Linked DNA regions of Bernardetia sp. MNP-M8. The protein of the gene in region 1 interacts with the protein of each later gene in a pairwise test. Links are inferred from orthologs where the notes say so. Each region holds a gene or a part of one and is shown on either strand. Other genes may lie near its edges. The genes, in order: rlmB, V9L04_RS10245 and tsaE.

What was found.
Region 2: the proteins of rlmB (region 1) and V9L04_RS10245 interact in binary tests that used the Escherichia coli proteins (3 or more experiments, as listed by UniProt). The link is inferred for Bernardetia sp. MNP-M8 from one-to-one orthologs.
Region 3: the proteins of rlmB (region 1) and tsaE interact in binary tests that used the Escherichia coli proteins (3 or more experiments, as listed by UniProt). The link is inferred for Bernardetia sp. MNP-M8 from one-to-one orthologs.

Annotation. Positions count from the first base shown.
Region 1 is NZ_CP147012.1:4,436,251-4,439,180, reverse strand. What follows is about bases 165-2,930. They hold rlmB (23S rRNA (guanosine(2251)-2'-O)-methyltransferase RlmB), read right to left. Parts: upstream 2,092-2,930; coding sequence 1,237-2,091; downstream 165-1,236. Other genes in these bases: gcvT (glycine cleavage system aminomethyltransferase GcvT), read left to right, coding at 2,304-2,930; V9L04_RS17945 (FAD-dependent oxidoreductase), read right to left, coding at 165-1,128. Outside these bases: more of V9L04_RS17945, read right to left, coding at 1-164. UniProt on the Escherichia coli protein: Specifically methylates the ribose of guanosine 2251 in 23S rRNA.
Region 2 is NZ_CP147012.1:2,471,350-2,474,442, reverse strand. The notes cover bases 48-2,976. They hold V9L04_RS10245 (NAD(P)H-hydrate dehydratase), read left to right. Parts: upstream 48-668; coding sequence 669-2,285; downstream 2,286-2,976. Other genes in these bases: V9L04_RS10240 (GNAT family N-acetyltransferase), read left to right, coding at 2,375-2,976; V9L04_RS10250 (GyrI-like domain-containing protein), read right to left, coding at 69-551; V9L04_RS10255 (hypothetical protein), read left to right, coding at 48-59. Also shown: more of V9L04_RS10255, read left to right, coding at 1-47; more of V9L04_RS10240, read left to right, coding at 2,977-3,093. UniProt on the Escherichia coli protein: Bifunctional enzyme that catalyzes the epimerization of the S- and R-forms of NAD(P)HX and the dehydration of the S-form of NAD(P)HX at the expense of ADP, which is converted to AMP.
Region 3 is NZ_CP147012.1:1,306,127-1,309,141, forward strand. What follows is about bases 31-2,881. They hold tsaE (tRNA (adenosine(37)-N6)-threonylcarbamoyltransferase complex ATPase subunit type 1 TsaE), read right to left. Parts: upstream 1,775-2,881; coding sequence 1,286-1,774; downstream 31-1,285. Other genes in these bases: V9L04_RS05470 (alanine dehydrogenase), read right to left, coding at 57-1,289; V9L04_RS05480 (PKD domain-containing protein), read left to right, coding at 2,024-2,881. In the rest of the region: more of V9L04_RS05480, read left to right, coding at 2,882-3,015. UniProt on the Escherichia coli protein: Required for the formation of a threonylcarbamoyl group on adenosine at position 37 (t(6)A37) in tRNAs that read codons beginning with adenine.

The DNA.
Region 1 (2,930 bases):
TCCCATTCCACCCAAACGAACTCCTAAAACGACATTTTTAGAGTAATTTTGAAGGAGTGGGATTTTTGTTTTTGAACTTTCTGTAAAAGCCATAATTCCTGCCCAAGTGGTATCTATTTCAAATTTGTGTTTTGGAATAATAATCTCACTTAGTTTTGATTTTAAATCTTCAAGAATTAGTTCTGTAGTTTCCAATTTTGTGGTTGTTTCGCCTTCAAAATCCATATTTCTTCCTCCTCCTAAAATAATTCTTCTACCAAAATTTCGGAAATAATAAAAACCTTCATCTAAGTGAAAAGTACCTTTAAAACGTAAATATTTTAAGGGTTTGGTTACCAAAACTTGTCCTCGTCCTGCTTGCAAATCCAAATCTGGAATGAGTTTTTTAGAAAAAGCATTTGTGCAAATGGCTACTTTTGAGGCAGTAAGTTCGATGTCTGGAAAATTTGCATCTTCATTTTGTAAAGGATTTTTGATTTTTACAGATACATTGTTTTTTCCTGCTTTTCCTTCTATTTGTACATCTTCAAAATCTGTTACTTCACAGCCTGTAAAAACAGTAACGCCTCTCTTTTGGACATAATTTAAAAGCGACTTCATCATTTTGCCTGTATGAATCTGTCCCTCAAAGCGATTATAGACAATCCTTCTGACGTGGCGAGCATTAAAGCCAAAGCCTTCTATTAAGCCGTCTTTGGTTTTGAATACATTTTGTCCGTTAAAAATGGGCTGTAAAAGCTGATTTACTTTATCTAACTCATTGATATAAGGAATTTGTTTATCTAAAATAAGCTCATATCCTCCATAATTTTTATAACCTATTTTTTTATCTCCTAAACGAGTACGCAATTTTTCAAGTCCTTGCAAACGATTTGTTACAAGGTCTGTAAGCTCAGTTTCGCTCATCGTTTTTAGGTCGGAAGCAATTTCTGAAAGACTTCCAAAACAAGCAAAACCTGCATTTTTGGTGCTTGCTCCAGTAGGCAAAAAACCTCTTTCCAAAACAGCAATTTTAGCCTTTGGATTTTTTTCGATGAGACTAGTAGCCGTCGAAAGTCCTGTGATGCCAGCACCGACAATAATATAGTCGTACTTTTTAAATGATTTATTTTCCCAAAAACTCCACATGTCAGTTATCAGTTATCAGTAAACAGTTACCAGTAAAATACTAATTTACTGTAACTGTATTTTTATTTTTTAGAAAATTAGCTTTGCTGCTTTTTTAGGTCGTAATTTTTAATTCGTAATTGATTTTTGACGAACTACCTCGTATAAAGCTACACCTGTTGCTACCGAAACATTGAGCGAACCTACTTTTCCCACCATAGGAAGACTAGCTCTTTCATCTACTACTTCTAGCACTTCTTCCGAAATTCCTACTTCTTCTGAACCCATCACAATGGCTAAAGGCATATCTAATTCCAAATCATAAATCTGTTTGTCTGTTTTTTCAGTACAGGCAACTACTTTCAAACCTGATTCTTTCAAAAAATTAACTGCGCCTACCAAACTTCTATATCTACAAATTGGCATGTGCATAAGTGCGCCTGCTGAAGTTTTGACTGCATCTGCACCCATTTGAGCTGTTAAGCGTGTCGGAACTACAATTCCATCTACACCTGTACATTCTGCCGAACGAACAATTGCACCAAAATTTCTAACATCTGTTATTCTATCCAAAATCAAAATCAATGGATTTTTGCCAGCTTCAAAAGCTCCTGCAACGATATTTTCTAAGGGAACAAAATCAATTTCAGAAACAAAAGCAACTACACCTTGATGCGCTTTTCGTGTAACTCTATTCAACTTTTCAACAGGAACTCGCTGAACATAAATGCTTTGCTTTCTTACAAGCTGCATAAGTTCTGTCATTTCTTCACTTTTAAAATCTTTTTCTACTAAAATTTTATCGATAGTTTTATCACTTCTGAGTGCCTCCAAAACAGGATGCCAGCCAAAAATAAAATTAGAAGTAGTTTGTCTTTGATTTCTATTCTGTCTTGAATGAGTATAGTCTTTTTTTTCTTTAAAATTACTTTTCGAATCTTTATAATCGTCGTTTCTGTTGTTATCGTCGCTTGGAGTTTGCATAGTTTTACTTTTTGGGAATTGCTTTTGGTCTAAATGGAATGCAAAAAAACGAATAAAAGCAAAGATTACCTAATTTGAGGATTATATTCTAATTTATTCTAGCAAAGACTTACAAAATTAACGTATTTTCAAAATCAACCATTCCAAAAAAATACCTATTTTTGTGTTTATATATAGACATTTGATTTTAACACAATAAACATATAATTAAAATGGCTCAAGATTCTTCTATTTCAACAGACTTAAAACGTGTTGCTTTGCACGATGTGCATACAGCTTTAGGTGCAAAACTGATTCCTTTTGCTGGTTATGAAATGCCTGTTTGGTATGCTTCTCAAACTACTGAACACCATGCTGTTCGTGAAAAAGTAGGTATGTTTGATGTTTCGCATATGGGCGAGTTTTCTGTAAAAGGTGAAGAAGCTGAGGCTTTTTTACAATATGTAACTTCAAATGATGTGGCTACACTTTATGATGGAAGAGTTCAGTATTCTTGTTTTCCAAATGATAAAGGTGGAATTGTAGATGATTTATTAGTTTATAAGATGGCAGAAAATGATTATTTTTTGGTTGTCAATGCATCTAATATCGAAAAAGATTGGAACTGGCTTATGAAACACAAGCCTGAAAGTGTAGAAATGACAAATATTTCAGATAACATTAGTCTTTTTGCTGTTCAGGGTACAGTGGCTATTGATGCGCTTCAACCTCTTACAAAAGCCAACTTAAAAGAAATCCCCTATTATCATTTCGTAAAAGATACGTTTGCAGGTGTTCCTAATGTAATTATTTCGAATACAGGCTATACAGGTGCAGGTGGTTTTGAAATTTATGTAAAT
Region 2 (3,093 bases), 2.0 Mb from region 1 along the record:
CTCTTACTGGAATTGGTTTTTTAGTAATTGCTTGGGGTTTTCAGCTTTTTAAGAAATAATTTTCCAGATTATTTTAACTTTATTGGAATCCAAATTTCTTCTTCTGAGCTTTCATCTGTTGGATTATATTTTTCTCCCAAAATCTCAAAATGCTCTCTTTTATCTAATTGATAATCTGAGTTTGGTAACCATTTTTCAAAAATATATTGTGCCATTTTTGGAAAATCTTTGGGCAAACCTTTATATAAAAATACAGCGTATAGTCCACCTTCCAAAACTCTTTTTTCCATACCTTGGGGAATAACTTCAAAAGAATCTACTTCAATCATGGCACATTTTGTAAACTCTGTTTTTGGATTAAAATCTTTAAAATCTAATGATTCATTATAAATTTGAATGGAATATAAATCTGTTCCAATAGTATGTTTGATAGTTTTTTTCTGAGGCATAAAACTCTGCCATAACTCCATTGTCTTATTATTTGATAAAGACATTTTTAAAGAGTTACCAATTAGCTTTTTTGAAGGAAGGATTTTGATTTCTGGATTCATTTATTCTTTAAATTACGACTATTATTATTTTTTCTAATATCAAAAACTCAATTCGATAAATCAAGTTACTAATAAGTATCTAAAATTATTCCTCCATACAGCCAAATTAATCAAAAAATGAAAATTCTATTAGCCAATCAAATGGCTTTAGCCGACCAAGAAACCATCAAAAATGAGCCTATTTCTTCTTTAGATTTAATGGAAAAAGCATCACAGAAGGCTTTTTATTGGATTCAGAATTATTTTGCTCAAAATATTAATAGTGGTTTAATCAATACAGAATTTCATGTCTTTTGTGGAATTGGAAACAATGGTGGCGATGGACTTGTAATTGCTAGACTTCTCTCAAACTTTGCTTTCCAAATAAATGTGTATATAGTAGCTTTTTCAGATAAACGAAGTAAAGATTTTGAAGCTAATTTTGAAAGAATACAAGAAATTTCAAATATAAAGATTGTAGAAATAAAGACAGAAGAAGATTTAAAAAAATTGTCTATCTCTCAAAACAATCAAAACGAATGGATTATTGATGCAATTTTTGGATATGGATTAAATAGAGTTCCTGAAAAGATTGCAGCCAAAACGATTGAATTTATAAATCAAAATTCTAACAAAAATGTACTATCGATAGATATTCCTTCAGGACTTTTTGCTGATGAAAACCAAAGCAAGGAACAGCATTTTGATAAAAATCTGACCATAAAAGCGACCCATACACTCACTTTTCAAAGTCCAAAACTCTCTTTTTTCTTTGATGAATACAGTGAGTTTGTAGGAAATTTTGAAGTTTTGGATATTGGATTGGATAAGAATTTTATTGAGCAACTAGATTCTCAAAACTACTGGCTCACTACTCAAAAAATAAAACAAATCTACAAACCACGTACACGAACAGGACACAAAGGAAGTTTCGGACATGCGCTACTGATTGTGGGAAGTTTTGGAAAAATAGGAGCTGCACAGCTTTCAACAAAGGCTGCTCTTCGAAGTGGAATTGGTCTTTTGTCTATCCGAACGCCAAAATGTGGAATTGTCCCATTACAAAGTGCAGTTCCAGAAGCAATGATTTTGGTAGATGATTTTGAAGAACAAAAAAAGAAAAATAAGACATTTTTATCTACTTTTTCTGATGAGTTAATAGAAAAAATGAAAGATTATAAAACTATCGGAATCGGTTGTGGAATGGGTACAGAAGAAAAAACACAAAAATTATTTTTACAGATTCTGAAAACTATTGATTATCCAATCGTTATTGATGCTGATGCGCTGAATATTTTGGCTAAAAACAGAAATTATGAAAATGAGAATAAAGATTGGTTAGATTTTGTTCCCAAAAATTCAATCTTGACACCACACCCAAAAGAATTTGAACGTCTTTTTGGAAAAACACAAACACCCGAAGAAAGACACCGACTTTTAAGAAATTTAGCTAAAGAATATCAACTTTGTATTTTACTCAAAGGTTCTTTTTCAGCTTTAGCTTTGCCAAATGGAGATATTTATCACAGCTCTTTTGGCGATATTGGAATGGCAACAGGGGGAAGTGGCGATGTTCTGACAGGAATACTTACCTCCCTTTTGGCGCAAGGTTATAGTTCAGAAGAAAGTCTGTTGCTTGGTATTTTTTTACATGGAAAAGCTGGAGAATTGGCAGCCAAAAACAAATCTAGTGAATCCATGCTTCCTTCTGATTTGATTGAAGAATTAGGGAATGTTTTTAAGATGATTTTGTAACTGATTAGCGAGTGATTTATATGATAAAATGCAGGATAATACAACTGAAAACAATAATTACTAATTAATTTACTATTAAACATTTTTCTATGGAAATCAAAAATTTAAGTGAAATCAGTTTTGATAGTTTGATAGAATGCTTTTTGCTTTCTTTCGAAAATTATTTTGTCAAAATGCCTACTGACATAGCTTATTACAAACAGAGGTGGCAAACGGCAAAAGTAGATTATCGCCTTTCTTATGGAATGTTTGATAATGAAAAATTAGTTGGTTTTATCATTCATGCCATTGATGCAAGAAACTCAAAAAAAATTGCTTATAATACAGGAACAGGCGTAATTCCTTCTCACAGAAGACAAAAAATTATTCCTTCTATCTATGAATATGCTATTTCAGATTTGCTGCAACATGAAGTTGATAAATCGGTTTTAGAAGTAATTACAGAAAATGAAAAGGCTATAAAAGTCTATCAAAATGTGGGTTTTGAGATAACAAAACGCTACAAGTGCTTTGTAGGAGAAATAAACCTAGAAAATAGAGATACAACTAATTTTGAACTCAAAAAGATAAATTATTCTGATATAAACTGGTCAGAAATGTCTAATCAAGATGCTTATTCTTGGGACAATCATTTCAAGATTATAAAGAATGGAAATTATGAATATTATCAAGTTTGGAATCAAAACGGCTCAGGAAATAATCTAGAATCTTTCTTTGTCATAAATCCCATCAATAGACACGAGGGATATATCGCACAATTTGAAGTTTTACTAAATGACAAGAAATCTAAAAAACTAGCTTATCAAAG
Region 3 (3,015 bases), 3.1 Mb from region 1 along the record:
AACCTCTCACTCTCATTCAACTGGTAACTGATTACTGCTCACTGATAACTGTAAAATCACATTCCTTTCTGTGCTGCTGCAATCAAACTAATATCTTTAAAACGCATATTGAATTTTTTACTCAAGTGTTGGTTTGTCAAACCTCCTTGATAACTATAAACACCTTTTGCAAAACCCATATCAGCATAAATCATTTCTTCGATACTTCCTAGCTCTCCAGCACGCAGCAGCAAAGGAGCAAAAATATTACTTAGTGCATTAGTTGCCGTTCTTGCTACACGAGAAGGAATATTTGGAACACAGTAATGAATGACATCATATTTTTTATAAATTGGCTTATGATGCGAAGTTGTTTCAGAAGTTTCGATACAACCTCCATAATCAATACTGACATCAATAATTATAGAATTTGGTTTCATGCGAGATACCATTTCTTCTGTAACGACAGAAGGTGTTCTTCCGTTTTCTGGACGAATTGCTCCCACTACTACATCAGCTTCTTCTAAAGCTGTTTTTAGAGTTCCCAAATCAAAAATAGAAGTAAAAAGATGGGGCTGCAAAAGATTATATTTTATTCTTCGAAGCATTGGGACACTACTATCAAAAACCTTTACACTTGCGCCAAGTCCTAAGGCTGTTCTGGCTGCATATTCTCCAACTGTTCCCGAACCCAAAACAACTACATTTGTAGGAGCAACACCTGTAATTCCCCCTAAAATAATTCCTTGCCCTTCATTGGCACTACTTAAATATTCGGCTGCAATGAGCATCACTGTACTTCCTGCAATCTCACTCATGGAACGAACAACAGGCAAACCACCTTCTTTGTCTTCAAGCATTTCGTAAGCAATAGCTGTAATTTTTTTACGATTTATGGCGTGCAAATATTCAGGGGTTACATTAGCTAGATGCAAAGTAGAAATTAGCGTTTTTTTGCTTTGCATTTCCTCCAATTCCTTTAAAGTAGGAGGTGCTACTTTCAAAACAATTTCAGATTGAAAAACTTCTTTTGAAGAATATTTTATTTGTGCTCCTGCGTCGCTGTATTCGTGGTCAGTATATTTACATTTTTCGCCTGCACCTGTTTCGATGACTACTTCATGTCCGTTTGCTACCAACAAGCGAACGGCTTCTGGACGCATAGCAACCCTAAACTCATCGTGATTGGTTTCCTTTGGGATTCCAATAGTAAGTTGTTGATTACGCTCACGTACTTTGGCGAGCATTTCTTGAGGTTGATAATATTCGTACTGTTGTACTAATTTTTTGATGGCATCATCTTGAGTCATAAGCTACGCACAGTTAAAATCCGTGAATTGGTAGTTTGATTTACTTCTATATCTATTTGCAAATAGTGTTCTGGCAAAAAAGGTTCTATTTTAGAAGCCCATTCTATAAAACAATAATTTCCATTTTCTTCTGCTTTTTCAAAATATTCTTCTATTCCTAACTCTAAAACTTCATTAGGGTTATTGATTCTATAAAAATCACAGTGATAGATGATTTTTGATTCTTGATTATCATAATTTCCTTCATACTCATTTATGAGTGCAAAAGTAGGGCTACTAACAGTTTCTTTTACACCTAACTCTTTGCAAACAGCTTTTGTAAAAGTAGTTTTTCCAGCTCCTAAATCACCTTCTAATATCCAAATACGCTTGTTTAGTTTGTTAGCTAAATCAATAACCTTTTGAGCTACTTGTGGTAGTTCAGCAATAGATTTACATTCAAATTGTGTAGAATGGGAAGAAGAATTAGATAAAGAGCTAGTCATTTTTTAAGAAAAAGTAGAACAAAAACAAGTTAGAGTTAAATTTTTATCGAAGATACGCAGAATTTGAGAATTTTTGATAGAATCTCAATGAAATTTCTAATTCAATTTAAAACTAATTGTCTCTAACAGTTTAAAAATACCCATTTATACGTATAGCATTTTTTTTGTATTTTACTTAACTTTATTGACAAATAAAAAACTATTTACCTTTTTAATTTTTCCAATTTATCAATCAAAATTATTTTAATTATGAAATCACATCATTTTTTATTTACATTAAAAGGAATTTTCTTTTCCTTTATTTTGCTCTCATTTATTGTAGGCTGTTCTAAAAAGGACGAAGAAGAAGAAACTCCAAAAGTTCCCACACCCGATTTTTCATTTACTCCTGTTAGTCCAAAAGTAGATGAGGCTGTTACATTCAACAATACAAGTACAAACGCAACTACTTTTGTTTGGTCAGCAGAAGGCACAGATTTTAATTCTACTGACAAAAATCCGACATTTACTTTTACAGAAGTGGGTGATTTTGATGTAAAATTAGTTGCCACAGGAGAAGGAGGAAGTAAAGAAATTATTAAGCAAGTTAGTGTTGCACCAGCAGACAATACTACTCCAGCATCTATTGCAGCATTTAGCTTTTCTCCTACTACTCCACAAACAGGACAAGAAGTAAGTTTTACAAATGAGAGTACAAATGCAACTTCTTATCAGTGGTCAGCAGAAGGAACGAGTTTTAGTTCCACAGAGGAAAATCCAAAATTTACTTTTGATACAGCAGGAGATATTAATGTAAAACTTGTAGCCACAGGAGAAGGTGGTACAAACGAAACTATCAAGAAAATTACGATAAGTGAAGCCACACAAACTCCACCTGTCGCAGCCTTTAGTTTTTCTCCAACTACTCCACAAACAGGACAAGAGGTAAGTTTTACAAATGAAAGTACAAATGCAACTTCTTACCAGTGGTCAGCAGAAGGAACAAGTTTTAGCTCAACAGAAGAAAACCCTAAATTTACTTTTGATACAGCAGGAGAAATTAATGTAAAACTTGTAGCTACTGGAGAAGGAGGAACAAATGAAACCATCCAAAAAGTTACTGTAACAGCATCTACACCAGCTCCTGTGGCAGCATTTAGCTTTACACCAGAAAACCCAAAGGCAGGAGAAGAAGTGACTTTCATAAATGAAAGTACAAATGCAACTTCTTATCAGTGGTCAGCAGAAGGTACAAGTTTCAG